DNA from 4 places in the Priestia sp. SRI_019 genome. Region 4 is predicted to be linked to each of the others. Evidence: riboswitches for the same ligand, from Rfam matches in the RefSeq annotation. Region 4 holds a riboswitch; each other region holds the start of a gene.
The links. Region 4 has a riboswitch for cobalamin ahead of metE (5-methyltetrahydropteroyltriglutamate--homocysteine S-methyltransferase). Riboswitches for the same ligand answer to the same signal wherever they lie in the genome.
Positions count from the first base shown of each region.

Region 1 (4,664 bases), on a different contig from region 4:
CTCAGTTTCAATGTCAAAAAGAGAGCGTCTCTCTAATTGACATAGTGAGAGTTCCTCTTCGCTGCATGCGTATGTGTAGATATACTGAGGCAGCTGCGTATGGTTATTCAATATTGTATCATCCTTTATCGTATCTAATTATCCTTCTTCTCAAACAATAGCGAGAAAAGAAGAGAAAAGCAACGAATTTAAATATATTTGGCCGTGAATACTAAATTGAAGCGCTACATAGTCCACTTATTTGACAAAACATGCTAAAATAACTGGTGATAACCTGCATGTGCTGCTGTCTATACAAAAGAACTGGATCAAGGTTTCTCAAAAATCATTTACACACTGCTGACATTTTGATGAATAGGAGAGGCTGCGTGATGTCTAAAAGTGATCATGAAAAGCAACAGATGAGTCGGGCTGATATGAAAAAAAAAGCCAAAACATCCTCGCAAAACCTTGTGATGAACGTACTCATTGCCATTGTATCTGTATGTATTTTAGCTCTTATTATAAATGTTTTTGTACTAATGAAATGAGCCGTTATGCTGCTCATTTCTTTTTAGTAGGTTCAGCTTTTATTGAAGCGTTTGAGGTCTCTTTCACTAGAGAGCACATTGTGAATAGCATATCTTTTTTTAACAAATGATAGTTGTGATATGATGAGGCAATAATATATTAGACAAAAAGCTGGAGGTTACTTAGTGTGCCATTACTTAGATTTGATGTAATAGAAGGAAGAGATGAAAAAGAGTTAAAAACATTACTAGACGCTGCTCACCGAGCGATGCTAGAAGCCTTTGGCGTCCCGGAGCGCGACCGTTATCAAATTGTACATCAGCATCCTGCTCATGAAATGATTATTGAAGATACAGGTCTTGGCTTTGAGAGAAGCAAGGATTTGGTTATTATAAGTGTAACGAGTAAACAGCGAACAGAAGAGCAAAAGCAAGCTCTTTACAGATTAATTGTAAAAGAGCTTGGAGAGAGCTGCGGCATTCAGCCAAACGACATTATGATTTCGATTGTTGAAAACGGTAATGCTGACTGGAGCTTTGGCATGGGAGAGGCTCAATTCTTAACTGGGAAATTATAAAACGGTTTATTATCTAGAGAAGCCCTTATTTCTAAGGGCTTTTTCTCATTTTGTCTATAAAAATATTATTCTCTTAGTCACATCTTACTCAAAATTAAATACAGACATCTGTCAAATGAATGATACAATAAGCTTATATGCCATTTTGAGTGGAAAAACCATAAAAGAGTTCGGCGTACTAATTTTAGAACAACAATAAATTTACATAAAGATGTAAAGATTTAAAGGTTAAAAGAGAAGTGTATAAAATCTGTAAAACAAAAGAACAGTTACGCGTTAAACATAGGAGTAAAAGGTTCTTCACGTGTTTTTTCGGATAATAAGAGAAAGTAATTTTGATCATTGAGGAGGAACTTAGAATGTTTGGATTTGATGCAGATGTATCGCCGTTAGTGCGAATTAAAGTAATTGGGGTTGGCGGTGGAGGAAATAACACCGTTAACCGTATGATTGAACACGGTGTCCAAGGAGTAGAATTTATCGCCGTTAATACGGATGCTCAGGCGCTTAACTTATCTAAAGCAGATGTGAAAATGCAGATTGGTGCGGCCTTAACGCGAGGATTAGGTGCAGGAGCTAATCCAGAAGTAGGAAGAGAAGCAGCCGAAGAAAGCAGAGAACAAATTCAAGAAGTACTGCAAGGCGCAGACATGGTATTCGTAACAGCTGGCATGGGCGGAGGAACCGGTACTGGAGCAGCTCCGGTTATTGCCCAAATTGCCCGTGAACTAAATGCTTTAACAATTGGAGTAGTCACTCGCCCGTTCAAGTTTGAAGGAAATAAACGTACGAAGCAAGCAGTAGGGGGTATTACTGCGATGAATGAATCGGTAGATACCCTTATTGTGATTCCAAACGACCGCTTGCTTGAAATTGTCGATAAAAAGACGCCTATGCTTGAAGCATTCCGTGAAGCAGATAATGTTCTTCGCCAAGGTATTCAAGGTATTTCAGATTTAATCGCTGTTCCGGGGCTGATTAACCTTGACTTTGCTGATGTAAAAACAATCATGTCTAATCAAGGATTTGCGCTTATGGGTATCGGACGAGCTTCCGGATCAGACCGGGCAATTGAAGCAGCAAAAAAAGCCATTTCTAGTCCGCTGCTAGATGCATCGATTGATGGAGCAAGAGGCGTGCTGTTGAACATTACGAGCGGCAGCAGCTTGAGTCTTTACGAAGTACAGGAAGCAGCAGATATTGTCACGTCTGCTTCTGATCAGGACTTAAATATGATTTTTGGATCTGTGATTAATGAAGATTTAAAGGACGAAATGATGGTAACCGTTATTGCCACTGGATTTGATGATGAAGATGTTTCACCATCAGCTTCTACTTCTAGAGTTTCAAGAGCACGCTACTAAATTAAATAACCAGCTTTTATGGTGGCAATTGTTTTTCAATTGCCTTAAAAGGGAATCCGGTGCAAATCCGGAGCGGTCCCGCCACTGTAACAAGGAGCCTTATGTCAAAAAGCCACTGTCTATTTAGAGACGGGAAGGCGGTATAAGGCAATGACTTGAAGCCAGGAGACCTGCCATAAATCTCAGCACACAATAACCTACGAGGATAGGGAGGTGTTTTGGCAGAATCAAAAATAAGATAAACAAGGGATACGTTTATCTGAATTTGTTGTGAAGACAAGCACTTCTTTTTAGAAGTGCTTTTTTTTGTATTAAAATAGAAGGTGGGAAAATCAATGATAAATAATAAAAAGCTCGTATCTATGATATTTCTTGTGTTACTTTGCCTCACTGCTTGCGCTCCTAATGAAGAGAGCATAAGTATAAAAGAAAGAAAGAAAACGGATAAAAGTGTGACGTTTTTATTTAATTTTACATCTGCAACGCTTGATCCTCATACCGACGATAATTATACAGCAGTTCGTGCGGGAGTAGGGGAGACGCTTGTTAAAATCAGCGACGATTTAAAAATAAAGCCTTGGCTTGCTGAAAAGTGGGAAACGAAAGATAACGGCCTTACATGGACATTTATGATAAGAAAGAACATCACGTTTCAAAATGGAAAAGCGCTGGATGCAAATGCTGTTAAGTCTTCTCTTCAAAGAACGATAGATCAAAGTTATGCGATGAAAAACGCTTTAAATATTAAAGAAATGAAATCGAACGGTCATGCGCTGACAATTACATTAAAAGAACCAATGCCTAAATTCCCTTCTGAGTTAGTGCATCCAAACACAGCTATTATAGATGTTGATGTTTCTAATATAGCTAAGAAGCCCATTGGTACAGGTCCATTTCACGTTTTGACTTTCGATCAAGGAAATCAAGTGAAGTTAGAAAGATATGAACATTATTGGAATGGAAAAGTGAAATTGAAAAATGCGATCTTTGCATTTAACGAAGATGCAAATGCGCGAGTTGCAGCTCTTCAGTCCGGGACAGCCGATATTATTTATCGGCCGCCTTTAGAAAGCTTGAGCACTTTACAAGCGAATTCGTCTTTCAAAGTAAGCGGAGTACCTAGTGTGCGTACTCATTTATTGCTTTATAACCAAACCAATGACGCATTAAAAGACGAAAATGTAAGAAAAGCTATCGATACCTTATTGAACCGAAAAGAAATTGTCAGCAGCATAATGAACAATCAAGCGGCAGCGGCTCGAGGTCCATTTTTATCTCAATTTCCTTTTGCTGATAATACTGCTAACGAGCAAAGAGGTATGACATCTGCTAAAAAATATTTAGAGAAAGCAGGCTATCAAATCAAAAATGACAAAGCAATCAAAAATGGAAAGCCACTATCGCTCTCTCTTGTCACATACAGCTCTCTGCCAGAACTGCCTTTAATTGCTCAGCTTATACAGTCTAATGCCAAAGAGTTAGGAATTTCTATTAAAATTCACCTAGTTGAAGATAGCGATGAATATGTAATGGCAAAAGATGATTGGGATTTAGCATTGTACAGCCTTATCACAGCACCTAGAGGGGATGCCAGCTATTATTTAAGCACGAACTATTTGCCGGGCGGTGGTTTAAATGCCAGTCGAATTAATGACGATACGCTAACAAAAATGATAGAACAGTTAAATTCAACCGTAGATGACGCAAAACGAAATCAGCTAGCCAAGCAAGCAACCGCTTTGATTAATAGAAAAATGCTGACATCATCGATTGTACATCCAAACATTGTTGTTGCTTATAATCAACAAGTGAAAAATTGGACAACAAATCCCAGTGAGTATTATATGCTGACTCAGCATTTAGACGTAACGCCGTAGTCAATATTGTTGTTCCTATAGGAAAACGAGAAAGTATACAATGATAGAAAAAAGGATGTGACAGTAAACGTGCAAGAAGTACAAATGTATCAAATTAAAGAAGTAACAGAAAAAGATGCGGAAGTGGTTCAGTTTGTCATGAATATACGGAATGAGCTATTTCCTATGCTGCAAAAAAATCAGCTTCCTGTAGATTTGCTTCATTTTAATGAACATTATGTTCAAGCGAAAGGCGCTGCTTTTTTTGCAGCTGTCACGGAAAATCAACAAGTAATTGGAACAATTGGTTTATACGCTTACGATGGAAGGTTTCATGCATTAAAAAAGCGATATGAA
Region 1 covers NZ_JBYCZN010000006.1:28,365-33,028, forward strand. The annotation lists gene AC2YJL_RS23710 (TRM11 family SAM-dependent methyltransferase) at 1-111, opposite strand, end outside; gene AC2YJL_RS23715 (hypothetical protein) at 372-530, shown strand; gene AC2YJL_RS23720 (tautomerase family protein) at 698-1,087, shown strand; gene ftsZ (cell division protein FtsZ) at 1,447-2,451, shown strand; cobalamin riboswitch at 2,454-2,643, shown strand; gene nikA (nickel ABC transporter substrate-binding protein) at 2,787-4,328, shown strand; gene AC2YJL_RS23735 (GNAT family N-acetyltransferase) at 4,398-4,664, shown strand, end outside.
Region 1: it holds a riboswitch for cobalamin, as region 4 does, so the genes downstream of both, nikA (nickel ABC transporter substrate-binding protein) here and metE (5-methyltetrahydropteroyltriglutamate--homocysteine S-methyltransferase) in region 4, are expected to answer to the same signal.

Region 2 (4,664 bases), on a different contig from region 4:
AAGGATTTTTCAAGTGCCCTTCAGAAAATTTTCGTATGCCAAATGGTCTAATTTTATATTTTCACTTGACTGGGGACAAACATCACACTACAATGTGTAGTGTGATGTTGATAATGTTGTAAAATTATCCAAATCGGAAAAACTTTCTGATTTAATTGCTACATTTATTTTTTCGGGCTTTTACACTACATAACGTAGTGTTTTTCAAATACATTTAAAGGAGGAAGTAAAGTGAATAAAAACGTCGAAATTGGTTCACTTATTATTCGTTTAGTATTAGGTTTTACATTTTTAGTACACGGCTTTCAAAAATGGCAAGGCGGGATTGAAAATACAGTAGGGTTCTTCGATAGCTTAGGAATTCCTGGTTTCATGGCATATATTGTTGCAACCATTGAACTTGTAGGTGGGATTCTTATTATTCTTGGCCTAGCAACAAGAGTCGTAGCTGCTTTATTTGTGGCAGTTATGCTTGGCGCCATTTTTACAGCCAAGCTTAAAAGCGGATTTGTTGGCGGGTTTGAGTTTGATATTGCCTTGATTGCCATGTCTGCTCACTTATTTCTTGCAGGAAGCCAGTTCCTTGCTCTTGATGCAGTGGTATTCAAAAAGAAAGAAACTGCCTTTTCTCTTCAAGAAGAAAGCAGTAAATAAAAAAAAGAAAGCTTATACTCTCCCAATATAAGCTTTCAGATTAGTCCCCGCCGTTTGAGGCGGGCTTTTTTTATATTTGCAGCAGCAAATTCGCAAATAAAGAAGAACGCTCGGACAACGTATCAATTTGAATATGTTCATATTCCGCATGTATTCCTTTTCCGCATGCTCCCAATCCATCCAACGTGGGAACACCAATGGCCGCTGTAAAATTGCCATCACTTCCGCCGCCCACAGCTGCTTCTTCCAATTTCATACCCAGTTTGGCCGCGATTGATTGAGCACATTCAAATAGCTCTTCCGTTTGTTTAGACTTGACCATCGGAGGACGATTCATGCCTCCCGTTACTTCGAGCTTAATCCCTTTTAGAATGGGGGTTAAATTCAAAATAATATCCGTCATGCGTTTTGCTTCTTCTTCTGTAGAAACACGTAAATCCACGTGCGCTTCTGCATATTCCGGCACTACATTTGTACCGCTTCCTCCCGTAAATGTCCCAACGTTCACCGTTGTACCTTTTTCATAATCTGTTAACCCCTGCAAGAAAATCACTTGGCGCGCCAGCTCTTCAATCGCATTGATTCCTTCTTTGTGGTGATTACCCGCGTGTGCTGCTCGTCCCCATGCTTTTACGGTGAAAATTCCCGCTCCTTTGCGCGACGTTTTTAACGCACCTGAACCCGCCACCGCCGGTTCCGCTACTAGCACTGCTTCACTTCTTTGCGCTTCTTCTTCAATGTATTTTTTAGAAGAAATTGACCCAATCTCTTCATCCGAATTGCAGAAAAACACAATTTTTTTATCCAGCGGTAAGCCAAGCTCTTGAATCGCTTTAATCGCCCATATAGATTGTACAATGCCGCCTTTCATGTCTAAAATTCCCGGACCGTACAGCTTGTTTCCCTCTGTTCTTAGACTCAGCCTTCCCTTTTCCCACACCGTGTCAAAGTGACCGATGATTAAAAGCTGCTTTTCTCCTTCTCCAATCGTAAATTTCAAGTGGTTTCCTACTTCTTTTTCTTCTATGATTTCGTACCCTACCCCTAAACGCTTTTGAAACAGCTGCGTTAAATACTTTCCACACTGATCTACTAACTCTTTACTGTAGGACGGTGATTCTTTTTTCACAAATCCCACTAAATCTTCGAGCATCTCTTGTTCGTGTTCTTTTAAATAACTAAACACGCTTTGTTCTACCATTACCTGACTCAAATCAATTCCTCCTCTAGAAAACCCCTGCTGCTTGCATTAAATGCTTTTATTTATCGTACGTATAACTATGTTCTACGTTTCACATAACGACCTTAAATTATCCTTAATTATAATGGTTTTCAGACAATTTTCCATCCTTTAAATACAGATAATACTTTAACTTATTCATAACCGACCGAAAATAGCCATAAACTTCAACAAATTCATACAAAAAAGCTTCAATCTTCAACAGATTAAAGCTTTCGTTTGACTAATTGACATTTATTTTAATATTTTTCCCTTTTGACTTCACACTCACAAAAACAAACATAGACACTAAGAAAATAAACAGAATAACGCCAACCATTTCAAAGTTTACTTCGGCCCATGGGTTAAAGAAAGTGAATGCTAAATAGAACGACACACCATACGCGAGGACAACAATAACCCAGCCCATCAAGCGGGAAGCAGATTGCCCAAACTTACTCGATTCATTCACCATTTTATGTACAATCATTGAATCGATTGTATCTGTGAGCATCATACCAAACATAAATATTAGTCCTAATAAAAGCGGCGTATACTTGCCTGCATTCCCTACAGCTAGAGACCACACGGCCGTTTGGCTGACCGTTTCGGCTGCTAAAGCGAACAATGCACCTACAAGAATAATTAAAAAAGGATTCGTTGTTCCTTTTGCGATTTTCGGAATAAACTTCCCTTTTAATCCGCTCAGCTGAAACTCTTCTTCTTTATTTTTAGTTCGAAGCAAATGATATGTGTTTAATGTCCCAATCAGAAAGAGAGAGATAATGGATACCCAAGATGCAAAATGATCGAAATATGATGGAAACGTAAAATTCTTCATCACCACGCCCAGCACCCCGGCCGTGACGGCCACCATTCCTCCATGACCTAGTGAAAACAGCGTTCCGACCCACGGGGCAAAGCGGCTGCCCATTCTCCAATTATATCGGGTCTGGCCGTCAATAAAAGCTAAGTGATCTGCATCCAATCCGTGCCTGATTCCTAATAAAAAGACAAGTAAAAAAACTGATAAACCTTCCATTTCCTACACTCCTTTTTTTAAAATAAAACGTAAAAAAGCCTCAATTCTATAGAAATTGAGGATGTGTCGGCATATGAAAATAAACAGCAATTGCTCACTGCGTACCTTGATACACCGCCTCTTTCCTAGAAGAGTCAAGTGTACAGAATAGGTAGGTCTCCTGGCTTGAGATCATCATTTTCTACCGCCTTCCCCGTTTTGAGTGACGATAAGATAGAAAACTCCCTGCTTACAGTGGCTGGACCGCTCGAGATTTGCACTCGATTCCCTGTTACCTCTTACGCTATGTAAGAGCACCTAAACTGTGCGAATGATTCATTTTCTTTCTCATTATACTAGTACTCCTTACAAATGAATAGAGAAAATTCAAATAAAAAGCCCTGCTAAGCTTTACATGCTTAGCAGGGCTTTTTAAAGCAATTAAACTACTTCTACCGTTACGTCTACGTTGCCGCTGATTGCTTTTGAATACGGGCAGTATGAATGGGCTAGGTCTACATATTTTTTAGCTGTTTCTAAATCTAAGCCTTCGATATGAGCTTCAAGCGCTACTCCAATTTTCACTCCTTGATCAGCTTTATCAGGAAGCAGCTGAACAGTAGCTTTTACTTCACTGCTTTTGATTTCTACGTTATGTTTTTTCAACATAAATTCTAACGCGCTGTTGAAACAAGCGCTGTATCCAGCTGCAAATAGCTGCTCTGGGTTTGTTGCTGTTGTTGCTTCTCCACCAAGTGCTGGAGGTGTTGCAACGTCTAAGTTAAAGATGTTATCTAAAGAGTGAACTTCTCCTGTTCTTCCACCTGTGTTAACGACTGTTGTTTCATATAAAGCTTTCATGTATGAACCTCTCCTCTTTTTCATTAATTTTATTAAAAATTTTTTATCGTTTCTGTAATTTAATTGTACAAAATTAAATTTTAAAAAACAAGTATTAAATACATTAAAAATTTCCCAATAAAAAAAAGCCGCGTATTTGCGACTTTTTCTTAATAATATTGAGACTGTTCGTCATAAGCTGATTTTCGAAAAATAGACAAGTTGGTAATAGCCCTCATCAGTTTCGTATTAAAAATAACATAATGAATAAACAGCGCCAGCACGCAGCCTAAAACGGCTCCTGTTAACACATCAAATGGATAATGAACGCCAACCCATACGCGTGAAAAGGCAATGAGTACGCCCATGACAACCCACATGCGCCCTGAACGTTTGAAATGCAGCCAAATGGTAAAAGTGATAACTAATGCAGATGTAGCATGATCGCTTGGAAATGAAGAATTTGCGGCGTGATCAATAAGCTGATTCACGTGGTGAGAGATAAACGGACGATCTCGATAAGCAAATAAACTAATCACTTTATTGATAATGATTCCTGTGGCACAAGCACATAAAGCTTGAAATGCTACAACACGGCTGCCGTTTTTATTAATAAGTAAAAACAAGCCGAGTAAAACGATAAGTACATACTGGGCATAATCTGCAAAGAATACCATCAGCGAATCTAGAGGCTTGACGTGTGAGGCATACTGATTCACCGCGTGAAAAATGGTATAATCTACTGAATTGATAGCTGATAACATAATCGAAATCCTTTCTTATTTTTAAATGTCATTAGCTATCTTATCAGTTTCTTGAGAAAATGAACATGTTTTTGTCAGAAGCTTCCTAACTGGTATTTATAAATAATGTATTCAGGCTGAGTAGTAAATCAACAGACTGTCGCTCATTAACTCACCTGTGAGTGAT
Region 2 covers NZ_JBYCZN010000005.1:114,306-118,969, forward strand. The annotation lists gene AC2YJL_RS23270 (DoxX family protein) at 232-654, shown strand; gene AC2YJL_RS23275 (M20 family metallopeptidase) at 725-1,855, opposite strand; gene AC2YJL_RS23280 (HoxN/HupN/NixA family nickel/cobalt transporter) at 2,118-2,915, opposite strand; cobalamin riboswitch at 3,049-3,231, opposite strand; gene AC2YJL_RS23285 (organic hydroperoxide resistance protein) at 3,336-3,755, opposite strand; gene AC2YJL_RS23290 (undecaprenyl-diphosphatase) at 3,905-4,498, opposite strand; gene AC2YJL_RS23295 (ABC transporter ATP-binding protein) at 4,645-4,664, opposite strand, start outside.
Region 2: it holds a riboswitch for cobalamin, as region 4 does, so the genes downstream of both, AC2YJL_RS23280 (HoxN/HupN/NixA family nickel/cobalt transporter) here and metE (5-methyltetrahydropteroyltriglutamate--homocysteine S-methyltransferase) in region 4, are expected to answer to the same signal.

Region 3 (4,664 bases), on a different contig from region 4:
TGCCCTCCTATTTTTTAATCTCCACACGGAGCTGGTTCTACTTTTATTTTTGGTGTTATATCTTGATAGTCGAATCCATAAACGTTCTTCACACGCTTAAAGAATTTATGAAATCGCTCATTAGGATGACCTTTTTCTTTATATTCATGGACAATGTTCTCCACTATTTCAACAATGTCATCGGGCGCTATACCTTCCGCCACAATTTGACCTGAATGCGCATTGCGTCCAACGGTTTTAGCTCCTAAAAATAAATCAAACGCACCTTTTCTATAGACAATGCCGATATCTTCTTGAACAGCACCATAACAGGCCATACCGCATCCATTAATACCAAGCTTCAGCTCTTTTGGCATGTCCATTCCCCCGAGACGTTTTTGTAATTCTTCCGTATGTGGAATAGCATCACTTTTTTCTCCGTCACAAAAATCACACGCTTTGATTGTGAACACATCTCCGACCGGAGATAGTAAAAAGGAAGCTGCTTGGAGCTTTTTAATAATCACATCTGGCTGAGTCGTTGGGATTTGCAGTTTGATTTGATGGTCAGGTGTATACTCCATCGTACCTTTTTCACCAACAGCTTCTGCTAGTGTGGTCATTTGAACAGGTGTGAATTTCTTATTGGCAAGTCCTGGGCTAACTGCCACTTCGAAAATTGACTCTATTGGCTGATGTACGACCGCAGAAGTGGTTTCACCTAAAATTGCTTGAAGCGCTTCTTCTGCAAGAGCTCGTGAAGTTGCTGGTTCTTCTGGTTTGGTCTGAACTGCTTCAATAGCTGAAGCTGTTTGCTTTACAGTCTCTTCTTGATCGAGAGCCCATGGTTCTGCTTCTTTTCGAAGTCGCTGATGCGGTCTTAGCGGCTGCTCCGTTTGGTTGAGGGTATATTTCCGCTGATACCCGCGCGGGGTAATCATTAAATCGTCGTAAAAGAACGTAGATGAATTCCCGACAACAACGGTAGTCAGCATGCCAATTTCATGATTTAACATGTCTTTTAAGTTGGTCATTACGACTTCTTCACGGTCACGATAAGCGCTTTTCACAAGACCAACAGGCGTATCAGGAGAACGGTACTTTAATAAAATCCTCTGTGCTTCAACAATTTGTCTTGTTCGTCTTCCGCTTTTTGGGTTGTAAAAAGCCACTACAAAATCTGCTTGTGCAGCTGCTTCGATTCTTTTTTCAATTAGTTCCCAAGGCGTAAGGTGGTCACTTAAACTAATTGTACAAGCGTCGTGCATCACGGGCGCTCCAAGGAGAGATGCGCATGAATTGATAGCCGAAATGCCAGGAATTACTTCCAGCTCTACGCCCGTTTCTTTTTTCCAGCCTTTTTCAATCAACACTTCATACACAAGGCCTGCCATTCCATATACTCCTGCATCTCCGCTTGAAATGACAGCCACGGTTTTTCCTGCTTCCGCTTGCTTTACAGCTTCTTGTGCACGGCTTACTTCTTCGGTCATTCCTGTACTAATAATTTGCTGATTCGTTAACAGTCCTTGAATTAATTCCACATAGGTTTTGTAACCGATGATCATATCACTTTCTTGAATGGCTTCTCTTGCTCGCTGTGTAATATGTTCAAAGCTTCCCGGCCCAAATCCGATAACTAACAGTTTACCTTTCATGCTAGCTCCTCCTTTATGCGTTACTTTTTACTTTGTCAATTCCTTCTATGGAGTCACTGTTTTCCGGAGAAACGAAACCATTTTGATCATATTCATAAATAAGCGATTCCTTTATACTGCAGCCTCCTGCTAAATGTTCTTCGACAATCCGGTGAGCCACGGTTTCAGTGACCTGCTTGTACCAATCTCCTGAAGGATACACAATAGCTACAGGAGCATCTTTGCATCGTCCATTACAGCGTGTACGCGTTGTATGAACCGTTTCATCCAAATCCAGTTCCGTCACTTTATTTCGAATAGCTTGGGTGGCTTCTTCTCCACCTTTTCTCATACAGCTGCTTCCATTACAAATCAATACGTGATGTTTTGTTCCATTTAAGTTCCACGTCGTCACACTCATTCGCTCCTTTACTAAAAAAAGCGCCTCTATCATTGATAGAGGCGCAGAAAAATTCAAACTAAGTTTTTGCACTTCCACCTATATCCCGTAGGGTAAGCTTCGCATTAGAAAAAGGCTGGTTTCCTGGCTTCGATTCATCACTTGATTGCGCCTTCCCGAATACAGTGGCATATGCAATCAGCTCATCTTCACAGTGGCGGGTACCGCGCTGGCTTCACACCAGACTTCCCATTTAACGCAATGTAAACATTGCGCACCTTTTTTGCACGATATGTAGTTTTGCGACATGAGAAAAACCCGCTTCGCTAATATGCGAGCGGGTAAAACGTCAGAATAAGAGTGTACACGAATGCCACTTTAAGCCAACGTTTCCCTTCCCGCTCCCCGGAGAAATAGAAACTTCACAATAAAGACAGGTCTCCTGACTTGTGTATCATTCTACTTGAGAACCTTCCCGTGATTCTTCCACAGTGGTTATACTCGTTCGTCCACACTTACAGTTGCGGGGGCAGTACTGGTCTTTCACCAGTTTCCCTATTAAGCCTTCTTGGCATCTTTACTGTTGCTGTTTGATATATATGAACCTTTTAAACTATCAGAATAATAGAAGTAACTACCATATCATAGCGTACATTTTTTTTTATTTCAACTCTATTCTTTTTATAGGATATAAAGAGCCATAAAAAAACAAGAGCAAAAAATCAGCTCTTGTTTTTCTACTTATATAGCTACCAATGTTAAATGAGGATCATTATAATACACGACTTCTGAAAGAACTTTACAGCCATTTGTTTTGGCAAAAGCTTCTCTCGCCTGCTTTTCAGTTTCAAATTCAAACATTTTCATTTCTTTTCCAGCATATACCGTCAGTACCCACATGAAAAGATTCGCCTCCGATTATTGTAGTGATCGCTATATCCACATTATGACGAAACCATTTCCTTTTGAAAACCCATTCTACAAAACTTGTCACAAGAAACTTTTAAAAATTTAAAAACATTTTAACTTCTGTAAATGAACAAAATGTACAAAAGGTTTAAGCAGTATTGTATCTCTTTAAAAAGGTGCTTTTTTAATCACCTATTGCTCCACCAGTAAAAAATATATAGTATTTATTAAAAAAAAGAAGCCGGACAGCTGGCTTCTTTTTTAAGAAAGGAAAGAACAGACATCGTAATCCCATCCTGTTCTTTATTTTGCATAAAAATACACTAATTAAATATCCCTTTCTTAAAGCAGAACCATGTTCGACTGAATATAGTAATAGAGAAGCTTATACGTATGATTCAATGAATCTTGATGCGTTCTCTCAAACGCATGAGAAGAATCAATTCCTGGACCAATTAAGCCGTGTACGATATCGTGTCCCGCACGAATAGCAGCAGAAGCATCTGATCCGTAAAATGGATAAATATCTAATTTGTACTGAATATCATGCTGCTTAGCTAGCTCCACCAAATGCTTTCTCAAACCGTAATGATATGGGCCGCTTGAATCTTTTACACAAATAGACACAGTGTATTCATCAGTAGATTGTCCATCTCCCATAGCACCCATATCAACTGCTAAGTATTCTACTGTTTGAGGCGTAATATTCGAATTTCCTCCGTATCCAATTTCTTCATTATTTGAAATGAGAAAATGCGTAGTGTATGGCAGTTCGATCTGTTCTTCTTGAATTGTTTTCATGAGCTGAAGCAATAAAGCTACGCTTGCTTTATCATCGAGATGACGAGATTTAATAAAACCCCTTTTTGTTATTTCTACACGAGGATCAAACGAAACAAAGTCGCCAACTTCAATTCCAAGGCTGCGAACATCTTCTGCGCTATGTACTTTTTCATCCAATCGAATTTCTATATTTTCTTGATTCCGCTCAGCTTTCCCTGCATCTTTATACACATGAACAGATGTTTGATGCATAAGAATGGTTCCTGTAAATACTTCTCCTGATGAAGTTTCAATTTCACAATATTCTCCTTCAATAGAATTGTAGCGAAACCCTCCAATCAGGTCGATTTTTAGACGCCCACTCGATTTGATTTCTTTTACCATAGCACCTAATGTATCAACATGAGCCGTCAGCATGCGGTGGTGATCTGTATCTTTACCGGGAATAGTAGCGACTAAGCCCCCTTTTCGATTGCGATACGTTTGAATATTTAGCTCTTTTACATAGTCTTCGACAAATGAAATCACCTTTTCTGTATTTCCAGAAGGACTGGGAATCGAAACAAGCTTTTTAATTAACTGAACAGTTTCCGTCATTATGACACTTCCTTTGTCTCTCATTTCTTTTATTTTACCATATGTTTCAAAAAAGATAACAGGCAGATCCAAACAAAAAAGCCGGGCAGCTGCCCGGCTTTTTTGTTTTAAGCTATGTTTGATTTCTTTAATCCATTTGTATAGTTTAATGATTTTTGCTTATCAAATTCGCCTTCAGACTTCGACATCACAATGGCAGCTAAAGCATTTCCTACTACGTTAACTGTGGTACGCATCATATCAAGAATGCGGTCAATTCCTGCAATAAATGCCATGCCTTCAAGAGGGAAGCCCATAGATTCAAGTGTAGCAAGTACAACTACAAACGATGCCCCTGGTACACCAGCCATTCCTTTTGA
Region 3 covers NZ_JBYCZN010000002.1:168,707-173,370, reverse strand. The annotation lists gene cobJ (precorrin-3B C(17)-methyltransferase) at 15-1,637, opposite strand; gene AC2YJL_RS11140 ((2Fe-2S) ferredoxin domain-containing protein) at 1,651-2,031, opposite strand; cobalamin riboswitch at 2,134-2,313, opposite strand; cobalamin riboswitch at 2,432-2,610, opposite strand; gene AC2YJL_RS11135 (hypothetical protein) at 2,758-2,916, opposite strand; gene AC2YJL_RS11130 (M42 family metallopeptidase) at 3,268-4,305, opposite strand; gene AC2YJL_RS11125 (cation:dicarboxylate symporter family transporter) at 4,413-4,664, opposite strand, start outside.
Region 3: it holds a riboswitch for cobalamin, as region 4 does, so the genes downstream of both, AC2YJL_RS11140 ((2Fe-2S) ferredoxin domain-containing protein) here and metE (5-methyltetrahydropteroyltriglutamate--homocysteine S-methyltransferase) in region 4, are expected to answer to the same signal.

Region 4 (4,664 bases):
TTACCCTGTCATATTAGTGCCTAATAAAATGAAAAGATAGGTTAGCTTATTATAGTGTGGACTTTAATAGATATTCATAACTAGCAATTTCTAAAACGAAAGCTAAATGTGCGTTCTGCTTACAAGAAGATAGTGACCTTCACCAACAATTTCTCATATAAATAAGTAAGCTTGTTTACTTTTAACTAAATTTATTTATTAATAGGGGGATTAACTAGTTGATGAATTTGACGCTTCATGAACGTTCTGAAAAGTTATTAAAGCAAAGAATTAAACAATTAAACCCGAGAGATCCATTTAACTTTGTTTTTATGGGAGACAGCAGAGGTGACGGACCAAACGATGATTGTTTCACGATGAGCGGTGAATTTGAGCTTGTGTTAAAAAAGGCGGTAGAATTGAACCCGCTGTTTATTATTCATGGGGGAGACACCGTCTATACAGGGAAAAAAGAGTATTTGGAGCATTTTGTTAAAGTTGTTGAAAGAATCGCACCAAACATTCCTATGTTTGTATGCGTAGGGAATCATGATGAACTGTACCTTGATGAAAGCAATCTCGAAAACTTCAGAGCCACTATCGGAAAAGTACACTGGGTCATTGATATTCCTGTCTTTAACTTCCGGTGCATCGCATTAAATAATGTCATCAGTCCCAAAAACAAAATATATGGATTTACAGATAGAGAGCTTCATTATTTAGAACAGCAGCTAGAGGGTGCTCCTCGTAATACCGTTATAGCCATGCATGCACAGCCAAATATCGGTCGGTGGACAAACCTTGAAGGGTTTCCTGTAACGACTCCTCAAAGTCAAGAATTTTTTGATTTAATTCAAGAACACCGCGTGAAAAAAGTGTTAGTCAGCCACGTGCATGCGTATGACGAGCAGTTTATTAGAAAAAATAGAAACGGGTCGTTTACGCTTGGAAGAGGCACTGATTTTGTATTGTCAGGAGGCGCCGGTGCTCCCCTTGATTTTGAGCCGCCTTTAATTTTAAATAATTATAATTTTACAGAGTTTTTTGTAAGCAGGTACGACATTTTAGGTCCTCTTCTTTGGAAGGATTTTGGAGGACCTCGAAGACATTGTTTGTAAAAACAAGAAAGTAGAAAGCTAGGTTCAAAAAAAGAGGCTGGAACAAAAGGGTTTTGGACGAAGTGAAACGAATCATCGATCAAGATGTGTGATTAGTGGTTCGCTTTTTTGTTAGGGTAAACGTAGGTTTCATGTGTATAGGTCTTTCTAGCAGGTGATTGGAGGACAAGACGAAGACTCCTGCGGGAAAAGCGGAACAGGTGAGACCCCACAGGAACGTATGTGACGAGGAGGCTCAGCGACCGCCCGCGGAAAGCGAAGTCTTGTACGGAAATCAACAGCGGTGTCAAAAGTGATTCAGCTCATGTACCCATTTGTCTTTAGATTAGATTCATTTCGTGATGTCTCAACCTCTTTTGGAAAACCGTACGAAACCTTGTAGCAGAAGGCTCAGTCAAACGTTATAATAGATAATGAATGATGATATATTCTCTATATTTGTCATATATTTGTATTACATATGTAATTGAAGAAAAACATTCACTTGATATACTGTTTAATGACTTAACTTTATCTTAAAATTTACAGTGAAATGCCTGTTTATAGAGGCTTAGAACATACACAGCAAATGGAGGAGCAATCATGGCAAATGAAAAGATGCAAGAAGGACTTGATCGTTTTATCAAGGAAGATTTAAATGACCTTTTAGGTAGACTGTTCCCCCTAATGGACCGGGAGTGTGCCGAAGAAAAAAGAAAGCTTATCGAAACAGCGGTAGAGTACATTTATTCGTCAGGATATCACCAGGGAGCAAAAGATTTAATCGAAACACATCGAAAAGATGATTACAAATTATTAAGGCAAAAATTAGCGTCAACGCCTCCTGAAAACTGATTTTTTAAAAAAATTTTTGACAACATAAATCTAAGGTGTTAAGATGACTCTACATTCAAAATATTATAAACAATTAAAACTCTTATTGAGAGAGGCGGAGGGACTGGCCCTGTGAAGCCCGGCAACCATTTAACATTTTTGTTGAAAAGGTGCTACATCCTGCAAAGCGTACAGCTTTGAAAAATAAGAGAGGATTTCATAGATACTATGCCTCTCTATTCATGATAGAGAGGCTTTTTATTTTATGTGAATATGTTTTGAATGAACAATTTTATAAAAATGCATCAGGTGCTGTGTAACGAATGTATGCAGCTTAAAAGGGAAGACCGGTGAAAAGCCGGCGCGGTCCCGCCACTGTAATGGGGAGCAACTTATTAACCACTGTTTCATATTGAAATGGGAAGGGATAGGAAGCGATGAACCTAAGTCAGGAGACCTGCCTGTTGTATGCACTTAAGCTCTACGGGATATAGAGAGGAGTGAGGAATACGTGTTGAGAAAAACAGGATATCTCAACTTTAGTTAAGTATGCGTATCATCTCTCTTTTCATTTCGAAAAGAGAGATTTTTTAGTTTATCGATAAAAAATATACAGGGAGTGGAAAAAATGAGCAGTGTAAAAAGTTCAAACTTAGGTTATCCAAGAATTGGTGAAAAACGAGAATGGAAAAAAGCGCTTGAGCAGTTTTGGGCAGGAAAACTAGAGAAAGATATCTTTTTGCAGGAAATTGAAGCTCTTCGTCTAGTGAATCTGAAAAAACAGCGTGACGCAGGGATTGAATTAATTCCAGTCGGCGATTTTAGCTTATACGATCATGTGCTAGATACAGCGACTATGTTTGGTCTAGTGCCAAAGCGCTTTGATTATGACGGAGGACCGGTATCGCTTGAAACGTATTTTGACATCGCGCGAGGAACAAAAGGTGCGGTAGCCTCTACGATGACAAAATGGTTTAACACAAATTATCACTACATCGTACCAGAGCTTGACAAATGTACGCCCGCACTTGTAGAAAATCGCCCGCTTCAATTTTACAAAGAAGCAAAACAGAAGCTGAATATTGAAGGCAAGCCCGTTATTTTAGGTCCAGTAACATTTGTGAAGCTGTCAAAAGGATATAAAAAAAGTGAGTTTAAAGAAGTAGTTGAACAATTTGTTCCGCTTTATGCAACTATCTTAGCGGAGCTGCAGGCAGAAGGAGTAGAGTGGGTACAAATAGATGAGCCGGTTTTAGCTACAACGCTATCAAAAGAAGACCTGGCACTGTACACAGAAGTCTATCAAACTTTGAAGGAAGCGTCACCGAATGTAAAAGTCATTTTGCAAACGTATTTTGACAGCGTTGATCACTACAAAGAAGTTGTGTCTCTTCCTGTTGAAGGAATCGGTTTAGACTTTGTGCATGACCGAGGCGAAAATCTCACGGCTCTTAATAAATATGGTTTTCCAACTGATAAAGTGCTGGCAGCAGGAGTGATTGACGGACGAAACATTTGGCGTGAAAATTTGGACGAACAGCTTTTAACGATCAGTGAAATTGAAAAAGCCGTATCAAAAGACCGTTTGATTCTGCAGCCTTCATCAAGTTTATTACATGTTCCTGTCACGGTGAAAAGCGAAAAAACCATTGAGCCAATTCTAAAAAACGCACTGTCTTTTGCAGATGAAAAGCTGAAGGAAATCACGCTTTTAACAAAAGCGGTGCAGCAAGGAAAAGAAGCAATAGAAGAAGAAATAAGCGTAAACAAACAGGCAATTCAAGCATTAAATGGATCATCTTTTCGAAATCATCAAGACGTGCAAAAAGAGCTGAAGCAGCTGCATAGCTATAAAGCAGAGCGACAAGCGCCGTTTGACGTACGTCAGCGCGTTCAGCAAGAAGCTTTTCAACTGCCGCTTCTTCCAACGACAACGATTGGAAGCTTTCCGCAAACAAAAGAAGTGCGAAAAGAGCGTCTAAAATGGCGTAAAGGCGAGTTAAGCGATGAAGCATATGAAGCGTACATTAACGAGGAAATAAAAAAATGGATCGAAATTCAAGAAAACATCGGCTTAGATGTCCTTGTGCACGGAGAGTTTGAGCGTACGGACATGGTCGAATACTTCGGTGAGAAATTAGGAGGCTTTCAGTTTACGAAGTTTGGCTGGGTGCAATCTTACGGTTCTCGCTGCGTGAAGCCGCCGCTTATTTACGGAGATGTATCGTACGAGCAGGCGATGACGATCAAAGAAACGGTCTACGCACAGTCTTTAACCAATAAGCCGGTTAAAGGAATGCTGACGGGTCCGATTACGATTTTAAACTGGTCGTTTGTGCGTGATGATATCCCGCGCTACGACGTGGCAAATCAAATTGCGCTTGCTCTTAGAAAAGAAGTAGAAGCACTTGAAAGTCAGGGCATCTCGATGATTCAAGTAGATGAACCGGCGCTGCGTGAAGGACTGCCGTTAAAACGAGAAAACTGGGACAGCTACTTAAACGCTGCGGTGTATGCGTTCAAGCTAGCCACGGTATCGGTGCAAAACGAGACGCAAATTCACACCCATATGTGCTATTCAGAATTTGAAGAGATTATTGATGCAATCAAAGCGCTTGATGCCGACGTGATTTCTATTGAAACATCTAAAAGCCACGGTGAACTAATTTATGCGTTTGAAAAACATACGTACAATCAAGGAATCGGACTTGGCGTATATGATATCCACAGCCCGCGCGTACCGAAGCTTGAAGA
Region 4 covers NZ_JBYCZN010000001.1:1,230,498-1,235,161, forward strand. The annotation lists gene AC2YJL_RS06465 (metallophosphoesterase family protein) at 222-1,097, shown strand; partial or broken gene AC2YJL_RS06470 (hypothetical protein) at 1,252-1,479, shown strand; gene AC2YJL_RS06475 (hypothetical protein) at 1,680-1,931, shown strand; SAM riboswitch class I at 2,011-2,121, shown strand; cobalamin riboswitch at 2,201-2,389, shown strand; gene metE (5-methyltetrahydropteroyltriglutamate--homocysteine S-methyltransferase) at 2,539-4,664, shown strand, end outside.